4 regions of the Paenibacillus sp. FSL R10-2778 genome follow, and region 1 is predicted to be linked to each of the others. Evidence: predicted binding sites of a transcription regulator. Region 1 holds the regulator's gene; each other region holds the start of a gene.
What was found. The regulator Rex, encoded in region 1, represses fermentation and respiration genes when NADH is low (regulators of the CRP and FNR family bind a similar motif). The targets are predictions, from matches to a motif close to TTGTGAAATATTTCACAA.
Positions count from the first base shown of each region.

Region 2: NST40_RS30825 (cytochrome ubiquinol oxidase subunit I) is a predicted target of Rex. The motif match lies at 2,090-2,107, and genes of this name have one in related genera.
Region 3: NST40_RS03685 (flavocytochrome c) is a predicted target of Rex. The motif match lies at 1,287-1,304, and genes of this name have one in related genera.
Region 4: nirB (nitrite reductase large subunit NirB) is a predicted target of Rex. The motif match lies at 2,075-2,092, and genes of this name have one in related genera.

Region 1 covers NZ_CP151956.1:4,722,427-4,726,739, forward strand. Annotated here, with positions in the region: gene NST40_RS21310 (DUF5590 domain-containing protein) at 1-289, opposite strand, end outside; gene NST40_RS21315 (amidohydrolase) at 462-1,763, opposite strand; gene NST40_RS21320 (redox-sensing transcriptional repressor Rex) at 1,750-2,403, opposite strand; gene dinG (ATP-dependent DNA helicase DinG) at 2,534-4,313, opposite strand, start outside.
Region 2 covers NZ_CP151956.1:6,891,331-6,895,643, reverse strand. Annotated here, with positions in the region: gene NST40_RS30840 (trypsin-like peptidase domain-containing protein) at 1-1,006, shown strand, start outside; gene NST40_RS30835 (cold-shock protein) at 1,426-1,626, shown strand; gene NST40_RS30830 (cold-shock protein) at 1,719-1,946, shown strand; gene NST40_RS30825 (cytochrome ubiquinol oxidase subunit I) at 2,169-3,572, shown strand; gene cydB (cytochrome d ubiquinol oxidase subunit II) at 3,559-4,313, shown strand, end outside.
Region 3 covers NZ_CP151956.1:832,930-837,242, forward strand. Annotated here, with positions in the region: gene NST40_RS03685 (flavocytochrome c) at 1-1,075, opposite strand, end outside; gene NST40_RS03690 (hypothetical protein) at 1,559-2,446, shown strand; gene NST40_RS03695 (aminoglycoside phosphotransferase family protein) at 2,547-3,368, shown strand; gene NST40_RS03700 (glycosyltransferase family 39 protein) at 4,041-4,313, shown strand, end outside.
Region 4 covers NZ_CP151956.1:5,018,568-5,022,880, reverse strand. Annotated here, with positions in the region: gene NST40_RS22675 (hypothetical protein) at 1-40, shown strand, start outside; gene ric (iron-sulfur cluster repair di-iron protein) at 423-1,118, shown strand; gene NST40_RS22665 (hypothetical protein) at 1,268-1,978, shown strand; gene nirB (nitrite reductase large subunit NirB) at 2,208-4,313, shown strand, end outside.

The DNA of each region.
Region 1 (4,313 bases):
CGTCGCCTTCAGCAAATTTTCCATCTACCGTAAAGCGGACCCAGACCATAAGAGCAGTCCCGGCTTCATTTTTCCCTGTTAATACCCAGTACACTGCATTTTCATCCCAAACCGATTTTTGTGCTTTGGTTACCTCTGTTAGACCCGCTCTGGTTTTGGCAACATCCTTAGCGATATCACGCTCGTTCCATTGATCTTTCATAATATAGGCATAGAACTGGATAAGTCCAAACCCCAGGAGCAGAATCAGAACTGACCCCAGGAGGATCCATTTTTTCCTTTTCTTCAAGGTACAGCTCCCTTTCTAGTAATATATCTTTTTTGATTATATAACACACCCGCGTGTTTATCCAAAATTTCATAATTTTCTAGCTTTCCCAGCCTTAAAAATACACAAAAGGCCGCAACTTTTGCTAAAAGCAAAAAGTCGCAGCCTATTATTTATTCGTTATTCTCCAGACTTAACGCTTCAATAAACCTTCGAAGGCTTCTTGCGCTTTACGCCGGATAGCTTCCTCATCCAGGGTTAAGCATTGTCCATGCTTGATGACCTGTTTACCATTCACCCACACATGCTCAACATCCTTAGCGCTAGCAGAGTAAACCGCATGAGACAACAGATCTGTGTGTGGCAGCAAATGCGGCTGATCGATATCAATAGCAATGAAATCTGCTTTCATCCCTACAGCAAGTCTGCCTACATTATTTAAAAAGATGGACTGCGCGCCATATTCTGTAGCCATACGCAGAGCCTCTGGAGCTGGAACAGCCGTTGGATCACCGCTGACACCCTTATGAATGAGAGCTGCAAGCCGCATCTCTTCAAACATATCCAAGTTATTGTTGCTTGCCGCGCCATCCGTGCCAAGAGACACCTTCACACCAGCTTTTAGAAGATCAGTAACCCGAGCCACTCCGCTAGCCAACTTCAAATTACTGCCCGGATTATGAGATACACCCACATTATGGCGAGCCAAGATCTCAATCTCTTCATCATTTAAATGAACACCATGTGCAACTATCGAGGGACGTGTGAACATGCCAAGCTTCTCTAAGTGAGCTACAGGACGCAACCCGTAATCCGCCACATTTTGTTCCACTTCACGTTTCGTTTCGGACATATGCGTATGCATCGGTAAATCCAGATCATGCGCTGCCTGCACGAACTTAACCAGGAAGTCCGGAGGGCAAGTATAAGGGGCGTGCGGCGAGATCATAGTAGTAATTCTGCCTTCAGCCTTTCCATGCCAGTTACGGGCAAAAGAAATCGCTTCCGCAAGCTTGTGATTCTGTACATCCTCTGGACATAACCCGATCACACCACGCATCAATACGGAACGGATACCTGATAACTCAGCTACCTCGGCTACTCGGTCCATATGATCATACATATCGAGGAAGGTCGTAGTTCCACCCTTCAGCATTTCCAATACAGATAAGGAGGTTCCCCAGTATACATCATCACCGGTGAACTTTTCCTCCATTGGCCACATCTTCTCCTGAAGCCACACTTGTAGCGCTAAATCATCTCCATATCCACGCAGCAAAGACATCGCCGCATGACCATGTGTGTTTACAAGTCCAGGCATGAACAGCAGACGGCTGCCATCAACCACTTGCACTCCAGCTTCCATCTGAGGCTCTTCTTTTCCTATGTAAGTGATTAAATCATCTTCAATAGTCATATATCCACTCAGAACCGGCTCATCCGTTCCCGGAGTCAGAAAATACCCGCCCTTAATTATCGTTTTATTGTTGTTCATGTTCGCTTTCTTCCTTTCCATCCCGCAAGTAATAAGCAAGACTTTGCAGATCAGTTGTAAAATCAGCTGCATGCACCCGGATATTCGGTGGTGTCTTCAGAATCACAGGGGCAAAGTTCAAAATCGCTTCAATCCCAGAAGAAATGAGAATATCTGCTACATTTTGAGCTTCTGAATCAGGTACGGTAATAATGGCAATGCGAATACCTTGCTCACGAATCGTGCTGCCTAGTTCATCCATCGGTTGCACAGTAAGGGAGTTGATCTTACGTCCAACCTTAGGAGCGTACGAATCAAATATAGCCGTGATTTTCATAGTATCTTTAAGATATGCATTGTAATTAGACAAGGCATGTCCGAGATTACCTGCTCCAACTAAAGCTACATTAAGCTGTTGATCCAGCTTCAGGATATGACGGATTTTCTCAATAAGATACGTTACATCATAGCCGATACCTTTTCTGCCGAAGTCACCAAAATATGCTAAATCCTTACGAATCTGTGCGGGATTAAGATCAAGCTTTTGTCCAAGTTCCTGAGAGGAAACTGTTAATATTTCGCGATTCTGGAGATCATTCAAAAAACGCAAGTACACAGGCAGTCTGCGAACAACGGCTTCTGATATTTTATCCGATTTCATATTTTTCCTCCTAAAAATAGTAATGTTCTTGTGAAAATCCATATTCAAACGTCTACCTCTCCTTATTAAGGACGGTACTGTAACACACCGCCCTTAAGGATAAGGAGGAGCTAAACTGAAGACGAGCGTTTTAAGAAGCGCCGCCATCCTCTAGCCATTCCGCTATGCGAGGGACCATTTGATCAGTAAGCATATGCTCCATTTTGGGACCAGGCAATGAATAAAGGAAATACTTCCCGTAATGAGATTCAATAACCCTTGTATCATAAACAATAACTATTCCGCGATCCTGCGCCGTGCGAACCAGTCTTCCGAATCCCTGCTTAAAACGAATAACCGCTTGAGGAACAGATAATTTCATGAACGGATTCTTCTTCTGGGCCTGTAATAACTCCGACTTCGCTTCCGCCAACGGGTGATTCGGCGGTTGAAACGGAAGTCTCACGATGGCCAGGCAAGTCAGTGCTTCACCTGGAATATCTACACCTTCCCAGAAGCTGCTCGTCCCCAGCAATACGGATGCTGCACTGTCCTGAAAGCGGCGGATCAGCTTGCTCCGGCTGCCACCTTCCACGCCTTGACCAAGCACCGTAATCTCTTGTGAGGCTAAAGCCTCTTTAAGCGGATCATATACCTGACGCAGCATTTTATAAGAAGTAAACAGAACCAGCATCCGCCCACGTGTTGTTTTAGCAGCTTCCGATAATGACTGTACGAGTGTATCGACAAATCGAGCATCGCCCACACTGCCCTTCACACTAGGAAAATCACGCGGTATAACTAACAGTGCCTGCTCGCGATACTTAAAGGGAGAAGGAAGAAGTGAGGTCATTAGACGTCCTTCTTCCGCAGCTTCGTTAAGTCCGAGATTATCAATCATAAATTGAAAAGATTTATCTACAGACAGCGTCGCCGAGGTAAGCACGATGCTTTTTTTCTTATCGAAGAACAACTCTTTAAGCTGGCTGCTAACATCCACAGGGACAGCATACATCTGCAGTGATTTGCTGCGGTAATTCCCATTTGCCTCCAGCCAATATACTACATTATCGTCATTCAGCCCCATAAAGAATCTTACTTGCTCACGGATGGAAGCCAAATCCTTAAATAAACCGCTAATATCAGTAACAAGACTGTCTGCTGAGGATTGGCTTTCCTGGTCGCGCATCTCGTTAAGCATTTTATCACCCTTACGGATGATGTCGCTTAACGTCAGATTCATAGTGTTCTCTAGTGCAACCAATTCATCCCAATCCTTCGGCTTACGGGCGGGAATCAAACGCATAACCAGTTGTCCCGCTTCCCCTGCCCCTGCATCACTGCGTTCCGGCAAAAGGCTGAACAGCTTGTCGCTGAGTGCATCCCAGGTTTCTTTGACGGTAAGCAGATCCGGGTAGATCCGATCGATGACTCCGCTCCATTCTGAAGCCTCTTCACTGCCTGACGACTGTAATATCTGGCGCAGAGCAGGAAGCTGTCCGTTTCGGCTATCTTTATACAGCCGCGATAATGTGTGTGCCACAGTGAAATGCTTCATATGCATGCCAAGATGTTTACCAGCCACATCTTCTAAATGATGTGCTTCATCAATGACAAGATGCTCGTAAGCCGGAAGCAGCTGGTGCCCAGCCTTAACATCTGCGAATAGCTTGGAGTGGTTCGTAATAACCACGTCAGCAATCCCAGCTTCATGCTTGGCCCTATGATAATAACATTTGCGGAACCAAGGACAAGAACGGCCCAGACAGGAATCGGTATCGCTTGCCACCGTCTCCCAGAAATCACCGCCCCGGCCGCTTAAATTCAGCTCTTCATCATCCCCTGATTCACTTTGAGTGAGCCATACAATCATCTGAGCGGCAGTAAGCGCATCTTCCCTTGGGCTTATAAAGTCCTTTTTATTAATTTTA
Region 2 (4,313 bases), 2.2 Mb from region 1:
AAATGTTGCCCCAAGCAGTAGTGATCCATTTGACCGGATTATTCAAGCTGCTGCCACGGTTCGCCCTGCAGTAGTAAGTATTATCAATCATAAAGAAGATAATGAAGAATTAAACATTCTGGATGAGTCTGCACTAGGCTCAGGAGTGATCTATAAAAAGACAGGGAATAAAGCATTTATCATTACCAATAATCATGTCATCGAAGACTCCGGTAATCTCGAAGTAGTTACAGTGAACGGAGAGACTCGTAAGGCAACACTCGTTGGAACGGATAAAGTAAGCGACATTGCGGTACTCTCTATTGATGCCAAAGGAATCGATACCATCGCGCAGCTCGGTGATTCCTCTAAGCTTCGTCTAGGTGAAACGGTCATTGCTATCGGTAATCCGCTAGGACTTGGTGATACATTGACCTCGGGGATTGTTAGCTATACTGAACGGATGGTTCCCGTATCCCTTAATCAGGATGGAGTATATGACTGGGAACAAGAAGTGATACAGACCGATGCGGCGATTAATGAAGGAAACAGTGGCGGCGCATTAGTGGATCTGGATGGCAAGGTCATTGGAATTAACACAATGAAGATTTCAGATACGGGTGTAGAGGGTCTGGGTTTTGCAATTCCTGCGAATCATGTGATAGATATCGCTAATGAGCTGGCTGAAAAAGGACATATTGCCCGTTCGTACTTGGGTGTATATTCAGTTGACTTGAACAATCCGTACGTTCCACTAGCAGAAGATCAACGCAATGAATTGAACCTGCCGAACAGTGTTAAGGATGGAGTAGTTGTTCTAGAAGCCGTTGGCCCTGCGAAGGAAGCTGGACTGCAATTCAATGATGTCATTACCAAATTTAATGATCAATCAATCATATCTACCCTTTCTCTTCGCAAGTACTTATATAATCATACGAAGATCGGTGATGATCTGAAAATTACTTACTATCGAAACGGCGAGGCCAAACAGGCAACAGTTAAACTTCTTGAAAAACCACAGGAATAATATGCTGGAAGTCGGTATATAATGATATAGCAGTTACGACAAGTAGAGCGGACTACCCCTTCGATTCCGAGGGGGTACCTTCTTGAAAAAGCGGATAAAAGTAACGTTTTTGGAAAAGCTATTTTTCTAAAACCATGATAATTATGCCAAATAAAGGATCTATTTAGGGAATAAACACTAAGTGGCAGCCCTTACATTGGAAGGTAATACTTATTAGGGCAAAAACGGATATATTCGGATGCTTGCTTGCCTTTGCTAATCAGGTGTGGTAATATGATATCAATCATACATTTAGTCCCTAATTCTCGCATTGAAAAGGGCTGTCATATTTGGTAATACAACCTTTTTCAATGTGTGAATTTTTTCTTTGTTTGAAGATAAAAAGAACATATTAATTTAAATTTGTGGAGGTAACACACATGCAAACAGGTACAGTTAAATGGTTCAACGCAGAAAAAGGATTCGGATTTATCGAAGTTGAAGGCGGAAGCGACGTATTCGTTCACTTCAGCGCAATCACTGGCGACGGCTTCAAAACTTTGGACGAAGGCCAACGCGTTGAATTCAACGTTGTTCAAGGCAACCGTGGACCACAAGCCGAAAACGTTGTAAAACTGTAATAATAGAAGAAACCGTCCCAGCTTGTGAAAGTTGGGACGGTCTTTTTATATCTAGTTACTCACTATTGACTTACAGGATGGGAGGAACGGCAATGAACTACCGGAAGAAACCTTTGGAAGAAATACCGGAAGAAAATACCGCAATTTGGGCATGTACCAATGAGGGATGCAACGGATGGATGAGGGATAATTTCGCATTTGAACATGCGCCTTCTTGCCGTCTATGTGACTCTCCAATGGTTCGCAGCACGAAGATGCTACCCCAATTGCTTAATTCGAATGGCGATCTCAAATCGCTGAAGAAGGGTATTTCCATCTAACCAATACCTAAATGAGTCAAGCATTTAATAGAACGACGAACCACTCAAGACGGGTAAACCGTCTTATTTTTTTTGCTTTCTTTATGCTAAATTGTGATCTTTGTCACAAATCATTTGAATTTCACCGTTAAATGACTATCTTTATGTGACATTTATCACAAAAAGAAGTTTAAATTTTTGACAGAATATAATTAACGAAAAGGGGAGAAGGAAGGGACAAATATGGATACAGTAATGCTGTCGCGTGTACAATTTGCGTCGACGACAATATTCCACTATTTCTTTGTACCGGTATCAATCGGACTAGCGCTCTTGATTGCAATCATGGAGACAATGTACGTTAGAAAAGGTAATGAAGAGTACAAAAAAATGGCGCAGTTCTGGGGAAAGCTATTCCTCATCAATTTTGCAGTAGGGGTAGTTACAGGAATCTTGCAGGAATTTCAGTTCGGGATGAACTGGTCCGATTATTCACGTTTTGTTGGTGATGTATTCGGGGCTCCGCTTGCAGTTGAGGCATTGGCAGCCTTTTTTCTGGAGTCTACTTTTATTGGGATATGGATATTCGGCTGGGATAAGGTGTCCAAGCGAGTACATTTACTGTCCATCTGGCTGGTAGCATTCGGTACGATGTTATCTGCATTCTGGATTCTAGCGGCTAACTCTTTTATGCAGCATCCTGTGGGTTTTGAGATAAATAATGGACGTGCAGAAATGAATGATTTCTTCGCGCTTATTACGAACGGACAATTGCTGGTTGAATTCCCACATACAGTACTGGCTGCTTATGCAACAGGTGCTTTTCTTGTAACTGGTATTAGTGCTTATAAAATATTGAAGAAACAAGAGGTTTCTTTCTTTAAGAAGTCTTTTCAGATTGCAGCCATCGTAGGGATTATTTCTTCTATTGGTGTAGCTGTTGCTGGTCACGCCCAAGCGCAATATTTGGTTGAAACTCAACCAATGAAAATGGCAGCTTCCGAAGGACTGTGGGGTAAGAGTGGTGACCCGGCACCTTGGACCGTATGGGCAAACATTGATCCAAAGAATCAAATTAGTAGTGGAGAATTTCAAATTCCTTATATGCTGAGTTTCCTTTCATACAGTAAATTTTCCGGTGAAGTTAAAGGTATGCTTGAGCTGCAAGCGGAGTATGAGCAAACCTATGGCCCCGGTGACTATATTCCACCTGTACGTACGACATTCTGGAGTTTCCGGATCATGGTTCTAGCAGGAACGTTAATGATTGTATTGGGAATGTACGCTATGTACTTAATGTGGCGCAAAAAAATGGACCGTCCGAACACTTGGTTTATGCGGTTTATGTTATGGGGCTTGTTGCTTCCTCCGATTGCGAATACAGCCGGTTGGGTTATGACCGAATTCGGGCGTCAGCCATGGACGGTATTCGGACTGATGACAACGGAAGACAGTGTGTCGCCTAATATTACAAGTGGTCAAGTTCTGTTCTCCGTGATTTCTTTTACAACGATTTATTTAATTCTAGGATTAGTGTTGGTCGGATTGTTTATTAAAGTGATTAAAAAAGGTCCTTATGCGATGGATAACGATCACGGCGATTCGAATGATCCATATAACGAGGAGGGTTCCCATGATATCTCTTAATGAATTGTGGTTTGTGCTGATTGCAGTTCTGTTTATAGGGTTCTTCTTCCTGGAGGGTTTCGATTTCGGCGTAGGGATGGAAACACAAATTCTCGCTAAAAATGATACAGAGCGCCGTGTTCTGATTAACTCGATCGGACCCTTCTGGGATGGGAATGAGGTATGGCTTATCACAGCTGCGGGTGCAATGTTTGCGGCTTTCCCGGAGTGGTATGCAACGCTGTTTAGTGGATTCTATATTCCTTTTGTATTTGCCTTATTAGCTTTGATAGCGCGTGGTGTCGCTTTTGAATTCAGAGGTAAACGTGATTCATTGGCTTGGAAAAGAACTTGGGATGCTTGTATCTTTATCGGCAGCTTCCTTCCACCATTCCTCTTGGCAGTAGTATTTGCAAGCTTTATCAAAGGGTTGCCTATTGATGGGGATATGCAAATGTATGCAGGGTTCACAGATATCGTGAATGTGTACACTGTAGTAGCAGGGCTTACTGTTGTCCTTCTGTGCCTGGTGCATGGTCTTATGTTCACAACGCTGCGTACAGTGGGTGATCTACAGGTTCGCGCTCGCAAGTTGGCTCAAAAATTGCTAATCCCACTCGCAGCTTTATTTACTGCTTTTGTGATTATGACTTATAATATGACGGATATTTTCGAGCAACGTGGAACGATTCTTATGATTATTGTAGCCCTGGGAGTTATCGCCTTTGTACTGTCCGGTTACTTCATGACGAAGAAGAAGGA
Region 3 (4,313 bases), 3.0 Mb from region 1:
CGGAATCAAAGACCAGCGTAGCTGCTTTTTCAGGTAGTGTATTGATGGAAGCTGTTACTTTATCACGGGTGTCCAATTCATTGGTGAACCGTGTACCTTCACTGGAAACAAGGATAGCGCCTTCCCCACGAACAGCTTCGCCGATGAGGTAGGATTTTTCTTGCTGCACAGTCGGGTGAACTTGGATTTGATCCATATCGACGGTTGTGCCGCCGAGTTTCTCAATCATCTTGATGCCGTCTCCGGTACTGCCGATTTGGTTAGTAGTAACGTAGCCTTCCAAGTCAGGTCTTACTTCGGAGATCAAATCCATATTGGCACCGAATCCGCCAGTGGTTACAACGACAGCATCTGCCGTAATTGTTTTTTCCTCTGTTTGGTTAAAGAGGACCTTGACGCCATTTACTTTGCCATCTTTTTCAGTGATTTCTTTGACATCAGCATTCACGAAAAGTGGGATTTCTTTCTCTTGTACGTTTTTTACTAAACCTTTGACAAGGTATTGACCCACAGCAGAGCCATCTTCAGGACGGTGTGTACGTTTTTCGTTCATGCCGCCTGTAATGGTGATATTGTTCAAGCGGATTCCGATGGAATCCAGCCAATCGATCGCACTCGCGGAATTATCAACGAAGAAACGAAGCATTTCTTTGTCGTTAGTGTCATGGCCACCTTTTAATGACTCTTCATAAAATAAATCATTGCTGTCTTCAATGTTTTGTTCTTTTTGGAATTTCGTTTCAGAAGCGTTCATCCCCGAAGAGGATTTGGTTGTGTTCCCGCCGGCAACCGGCATTTTTTCCAAAATAACAGGGTTCATGCCTTTCTCTTTGGCCTCAAGCGCCGCGGACATTCCCGCACCACCCGCACCGACAATGATGATATCATATTTATCTTTTAATTGATCGAATGGTGTGTAGCTTGCTTCAGATGCCCCGGAGACGGCTTCAACTTCTTTTTTCTCGTTGTTATTACTCTTGCTCTCGTTCACCTTGTCGTTTCCATTACCGCAACCTGCGATAACGAGCATGACAGAGAGGACGAGACTCAGAGCACCAGCTGCTTTCTTTTTCATTGTTAACCCTCCACTTTTATATTTCTCTATTAAGATGTACCAAAAGAACCCGACAAAAAAGAAAGGAAGTATCAGAGGGAGTTGGAAGTGGAGAAGCGCGCGCGTCGCTGTTATTCTCCTAACTTCAAATCTTCTACGGTTACGTCCACAGTTTCCATCGTTATTCTCTTTAGTTCATCTTCTTATTAAGTATACCATCAATCATGACTATTAGTGAAAGTTTTCACAAATTATACAAGTCGTCTATTCTAACATAGGGTAACGAAATATTGAGCGGATTAGGCGGAAAATGGACCATAAACCATATAACTAGAAGATTTGGCGTGAGATTTTCTCACTGTAGAAGTGGTAACTGTCACGGATTAGTAAAGCGGTTTTTGTTTTTCTGGATTTTTAAATGGTAAAATGAGAGTATTGCCTACTAGTCAATCCGGAAAGACTAACATGAGACATAGGAACAAATTCTAATTAATAGGTGAGAATATGGAATTTAATAACGTAATAAAAGAAAAAGTAAAAGAAGATAACTATAAAGTGTTTGCTTTACTTAGCCGCTATTTGAATAATACCCCCGACTTTATTAACAAAGAAGAAATTGAAGAAATCGTAAACTGTGGTGTATCTTATGAATACGCTTTTGGTTTAATGCTGGCTGCTGCTTTTGGGATGGATACGGTTGATAATGTTGATGATAAGGAATTGTTCAACCAATATTTTAGCAATATGCTTCATAAGCTTGATGCAAATGAATATTATGACAATCCATATTATAAAAATATCAAGATACCAACTATAAAGATTAATAATAGTGAATTAAAATATGAAAAATATAAACCCTTTGAAGGTTTTGTTTGCAATGATATCATCCGGACAGAAGAGGGAAGACAAATTCCTCAGGTTGGTTTTTTTCAAACTGAATTCATGTTCCCGGCTGTCTTGGAGAATGACAGAATCTGGATGACGATCACACCAAATGAAATAGAAACAATGAAAGAAGCTGTTGATAAAGCGTTTGGGAATGTTCTTACGTTTGGGCTTGGACTTGGCTATTATGCTTATATGGTTTCTGAAAAAGTTAATGTTGAAAGCATAACGGTTGTTGAAAAAAATCAAGATGTCATTGATTTATTTAATAAATATGTACTGCCACAATTCAGTAATGCTCACAAGATCAGGCTTATCCAAGCAGATGCTTTCGAATATGCAGAACAACATATGTCTAAGGAAAAATATGATTTTGTATTTACGGATTTATGGCATGATGTTTCTGATGGAATGGACATGTATTTAAAAATGAAAAAGTTTGAAAAGAAAAGCCCGGATACTGTATTTATGTACTGGATAGAACAATCTATTTTATGTTATTTGTAATTTTGAGTTGCGTTAATCTGTTGTAGCTGACTCCGAAAGGAAGAACCCATTTTTGAAAACTCCTATATCTATCATAAATTGGCTAGAGCACAACGAAATCATGAACGACTTATTAAATCAGGAAGACAGCTTAACTGCGCATACAATGGATCAAGGATTTGAAGCTGAGGTCATGAAGATTAATTCTGATCAAGAGAGCTATGTACTGAAAACATGGAATAAGGAATCCAGACCGGATGTCCAGTTTCAATATCGTTTATTGGATGTTCTATCCGAACGAGGAGTAGCCGTCTCTAAACCAGTGGGCTGGGGAATCAATCCGGAGGGACATAAGGTGTTGTTAACAAGTTTTGACGGAACCCCTATTCATAAAATGAATACCAGGAAAATGAAGGAACTCGCAAGCCTATTAGCAAAAATACATAAGATTCGCGTTGAAGAGATTGGAAATATACAACTGCCAAAATACGATTTCATCGGCTACTTTTTCCCTGAAGCCAAAGAACAATCTGATATTTATAATGTGTTGACTGCTCTTGTTGAGCAAACTCCAATGAAGCAAGACTGTATCATTCATGGGGATTTTCATATCGGAAATATAGTGGAGGATAAAGAGCGATATACCATAATCGATTGGACGAACGGCCAGTTGGGAGACTCTAGATATGATTTTGCCTGGTCACTTATTCTGCTGAAAATATATATCTCTGAGCGTTATGCTGATGTGTTCCGAACTGCTTATCTATTGGAAAATGATATGGATCAGGAAGAACTTGAGATCTTTGAAGCTTGGGCATGTCTACGGTGGATTTTGCTGAATAGAAGAGGTAGCACACCGAAAGGGCCTAATACAACGAAGAGAGTGAAAGGCTTAATCGCTAATAATCGGTTTTTAAAAAAGATGGATAGTAAATTGTTCTGATGTACGCAAGGATGGATGGATTTTCTGGGAGATTGGAAATGTAATGTAACACCGTACATTATTACGTTATTAAATTATTTGTGGTATATTAAAGGTAGAAAAGACGTAAAATGCAAAGAGAGCCGTGCTGTAACACGACTCCCAAGGCAATAGCCGCTTTTAAGGGCGGTAGGCTTCAGCAAATAGGACACGACAGATAGACCGCATGCCTTTGTGAGTGGGCGGTCTATTTGCGTTTATTGGACAGCAGCGCTACGATAAGCGAACCAAAGGTTAGCATAAGCATCATTGCTTCAAACACTGTCACAAGGCATCCCTCCCTTCGGTGAGAGGTAGCCGACCGACCCTTTAAGCCTATTCTATTTGCTCCACCAGTATAGCATAATCGTTTGAAAGAGAATTAAGACTCTTGTCATAATACTCCCTAGGATTGGAGTAGTTTTCCATTTACTCTCTTTGTCTCCGCAACTCTCTCCATTTTGAAACTTCCGTATCACATTTGCGATTTTTTGATTCCCAATTGTAGGACGTACCTCTCTTTCTAAATCTCTTCTTTGCGAATTCCCAAACTTCCGATTTTCATTGGATTTTCAGTTTGGGTGTTTATAATGCTTTTTATGAATCGGGGCAGCGGATTGTAAAGGGCTTTCGATTGCGCAAAGGAGGTTTTCCATGATAAGAGGAATTAAAAAAACATTGTATCTCATACTTGCATTCTTTATCGGTCTTTTTATCGCATCCTCCTTTTTTATTAGGGCGAAATATAATTATTTCGTATATGGGGACACGCCAATTTTGGAGAGACAACAGCTGGGTCTTTTTATTCTAGTGATCGCAGTGGTGCTGGCATTAAGCGTTATTTTGTATAAAATGTGCCTGAAGCTTAATAAGTACAGTTGGAAAATAGTCATTCCAGCCATACTGCTGTTTTCTTTTGCAATCCAG
Region 4 (4,313 bases), 300 kb from region 1:
ACACGCTCCTTTTAAGGCTGTAACAGAAGAAACTTTTTAAGTATTGCTCAAGTTTCTTCTTTTGGTGGGGCTACCGAGTGCCTAAGTAATCTATTATTCAGCCAATAACACATATAATACCTGTATAAAATTTCGTCATTTCGTTTGTACATACAATAATGCTTGGTAATTTTAACCTAAAGTACGCTAAAGCGTTATGTAAACAGGTTGATTGTGGTCAGAGATCACCATAATTGACCTTTTTCGTTCAACAAAGAGATACAATTTTCGTGAGTACAATCACAAGTCAAAAGTCCTTTCAGGGTTAAGGTGAACAGGTGGAAAAGATTTTTTCAGAACCTGATCACATATCCCGAGGAGGAACTATTATGGAAACTAAAAAACCTAATGATAGAATTTCGGATTTACAGCATAAGCAATCGGTGCAACCTGGATTTACTCCAGATGCCCTGGTAAAAGATATTGTGCTGCAATTCCCAAAAGCTGCGGATTATTTCAAGTCCAAACGGATTGATTTCTGCTGTGGAGGCGCCAAACCTCTTACTGAAGCAGCGGTAGAGCGTGGACTAGATCAAGAGATGATCATTAGTGATCTCAACAAGCTGTTCGAGGAATATCCGGTACCTCAAGAAGAACTCGCATGGAATACAGCACCTTCTGCAGAGTTAATCGAGCATATCGTGAGTAAACATCACCATTACCTGCGGGAAGAGCTGCCCCTGATTAGCCAAAATGTAACTAAGGTATACCGGGTTCATGGCGGAGATTCCCCTCATTTAGAAGAGGTATATAGTTTGTTTAATGCACTCAAGGAAGATCTTCTTCAGCATACAGCTAAAGAAGAGGAAGACGAGTTTCCAAAATTATTAGCATATGATGCCAATCCAAGTGAAGAAGGGCTGACCATACTTCGCGAGGCATTAATTGAACTCGAGAGTGAACATGACACAGCAGGCGATATATTGAGACAAATACGCAAAATAACAGCTGATTTCACCCCACCGGCTCATGCTTGTACAACCTATCGTTTGACTTATGCCCGGCTAGAGGAGCTGGAGAGCATGACTTTTGAACATGTTCATCTGGAGAATAATATATTGTTCCCTAGATTCCAGTAGAAAAAATGAGTTTCATAGAGTCCCTTAGGGGACTTTTTTTATATTTGAGAACAAAGCTTATTTACGTTATTCTTAAATAGACAGTATGCATAACTTACTACAAGCCTGAGACGCTGTGTGGTCATTAGGCGGGACAAGGCGGTGTCACTATGCCCACGAAATATATGTGGAGGTTGTTAGTAGGATTAGTCATCGTATTCATAATAGGTGGGTGTTCCACTCTTGCTGACATTAATAATGAAGGGAATAATGGCTTAGCAGGATCAGACGGGCCTACGCTTTCGCTTATCGTTGCGGGAAATGACTTGCTTACCAACCCTTTGGACAAGCAGCTTAGCGAGAGCTACAGAAAAGGGATAACGATCTTTGACCTACTGAAAGGTAGTGGGAAGGCCACCTTTTCTGAGGATAACACAAGCATTCTAACGGTAAATAATATTTCACTCGGTCCAGGAATGAATTGGGAGCTGCAAATGGATGGGGGGACCATTGGACCTGAGGATTGGGGTCGAACAGTCGGGCATGAATCAAAATTAGTAATTACGGCGATGTCTAAGGAACAAGAAGAACCCCTTCAAATTGTGTTGTTGACCGTGAATGGTGGAAGTGAGCAAGTGAATTTGAATCATTCATATGTTATGGGATTTACTGAAGATTTAACAGTGAGAGGTTTGTTGAAGAACAGCAGTGTGGTGCAGTTAACCGAAGACAACAAAAAGGTGTTATCCATTGGTGATTATACTCCTCTTAGCAATGAAGTTTGGAAGATGAAGGTGAATGGGAAGCAGCTGCTTGAGAATGGAATGGACATGAAGCTTAGAGTGCAGGATGAATTGGAGATTTTATTGGCTATACGTTAAAAAAAAGTACATAAATGCCAGATCTACGGTTGCTCAGAACCCGTGATCTGGCTTTTTTAATTGGAAGTTATAACCTAATAAAGTTGTCTCATTTTTATGTGAAAACATTCACATTTAATGTGACTGTAATCACAATCTCTCTTAAATTTTGAAATGTATAATTCCATTATGTAGAAGAGAAGTTGAAGCAAAGTTCAACAAACGGATAAGAATGAGGAGGCACCTAACCATGGCAGCGAAGAGAGAAAAATTAGTATTAGTCGGCAACGGTATGGCAGGCATAGGTACGCTAGAGCAAATATTGAAGCTAGGTGGAGCTTATGACATTACGGTCTTTGGAAGCGAACCTCATCCCAATTATAATCGGATCATGTTGTCCTATGTTCTCGAAGGCAGCAAAACCATCAACGATATCATCCTAAACGACTGGAATTGGTATGAAGATAACAACATTACCTTGCATACAGCAACAACAGTTACACGAATTGACGAGCATTCTAAGCAAGTAATTGCGGATAACGGTATGGCTGTTTCTTACGATAAAGTGATTATTGCAACGGGTTCGAATTCATTTATTTTACCTGTACCTGGTTGTGATAAGGAAGGCGTTGTGGGTTTCCGGGATATTGCAGATTGTGATGCAATGCTGGCTGCGGCTAAACAATACAACAAAGCGGCGGTAATCGGCGGGGGTTTACTTGGCTTGGAAGCGGCAAAGGGTCTTGTGAACCTTGGCATGGACGTTACTGTAGTGCATCTGATGGAAGATCTAATGGAGCGCCAGCTGGATCGTAATGCCTCCTCTATGTTGCAAGCTGAGCTAGAGCGTCAAGGCGTGAAATTTGCCATGGGCAAACAAACAGTAGAATTGACCGGGGAACAGAGAGTAAGTGGATTACAATTTAGTGATGGCACTTCACTTGCGGCTGATTTTGTAGTTATGGCTGTAGGCATCAAACCGAATATAACTGTGGCAAAAGAAAGCGGAATTGCTGTTAATCGTGGGATTGTAGTGGACGATTATCTGCAGACCTCTATGCAAAATGTATATTCCATTGGCGAATGTGCCGAACATCGCGGAGTTTGTTACGGATTAGTAGCTCCGCTATTCGAGCAGGGGATGGTTCTAGCTAAACATCTCTGCGGAAGCGATACAAACCCATATGAAGGTTCTGTTGTCTCCACCAAATTAAAAATTTCCGGAGTGGATGTATTTTCTGCAGGTGAGTTTATGGATTCTCCTGAACATGCTGTAATCTCAAGCAAAGATGAATGGAAGCGAACCTATAAGAAAATTCTGCTCAAAGACAATGTCATTGTTGGTGCAGTCCTGTTCGGGGATGTGACAGAGTCGGCTAACCTGCAAAAGTTAGTAAAACAAGGCGCTGTAATGACCGATGAAATTTATACAGAGGTTATGGGTACGGGCTGCTGCGGAAATGGAGCCAAAAAGAGCACATCCGTAGAAGCGATGGCGGACGAAGAAATCGTTTGTGGCTGTAACGGGGTTACGAAAAAAGCGATTGTGGATGCGGTCATAGAAAATGGTTTTACTACTGTGGACGAAATAAAAGCATGTACAGGAGCGACGCGCTCTTGCGGAGGTTGTAAACCGGTTGTAGAACAAATTTTACAATTTGTCCTGGGTGATAGTTTTGAGCAGTCTGCCAAGCAAGGAATTTGTAGTTGCACAACGCTTAGCCGGGATGAGATTGTTGCTGAGATTACAGCTAAAGGTCTTAGTACTACTAAAGAGGTTATGCATGTACTGGGTTGGAAACAAGAGGAAGGCTGCTCTAAATGCCGTCCGGCGATTAACTATTATCTGGGGATGATAAATCCGGATACACATCAAGACGAGAAGGAATCACGCTTTGTTAATGAACGTATGGGAGCCAATATTCAGAAAGACGGAACCTATACCGTTATTCCACGCATGTACGGCGGGGTAACGACACCGGAGGATTTGAAGAAAATCGCTGATGTCTCCCTTAAATATGATGTGAAAGTTGTTAAGGTGACTGGTGGGCAACGCCTGGATCTAATCGGGGTGAAAAAAGAGGATCTGCCGAAAGTATGGGAAGAGCTCGATATGCCATCAGGTTATGGTTATGCTAAGTCGCTACGTACCGTTAAGACTTGTGTGGGTTCACAGTTCTGCCGTTTCGGCACACAGGATTCGCTGGGAATGGGCGCGCTCATAGAACGTAAGTATGAACGTCTTGATTTTCCTGCCAAGTTTAAAATAGCTGTCAACGGCTGCCCGCGTAACTGTGCGGAATCCTGTACGAAGGATATTGGCATCGTCGGTAATGATGGCGGTTGGGAAGTGTTT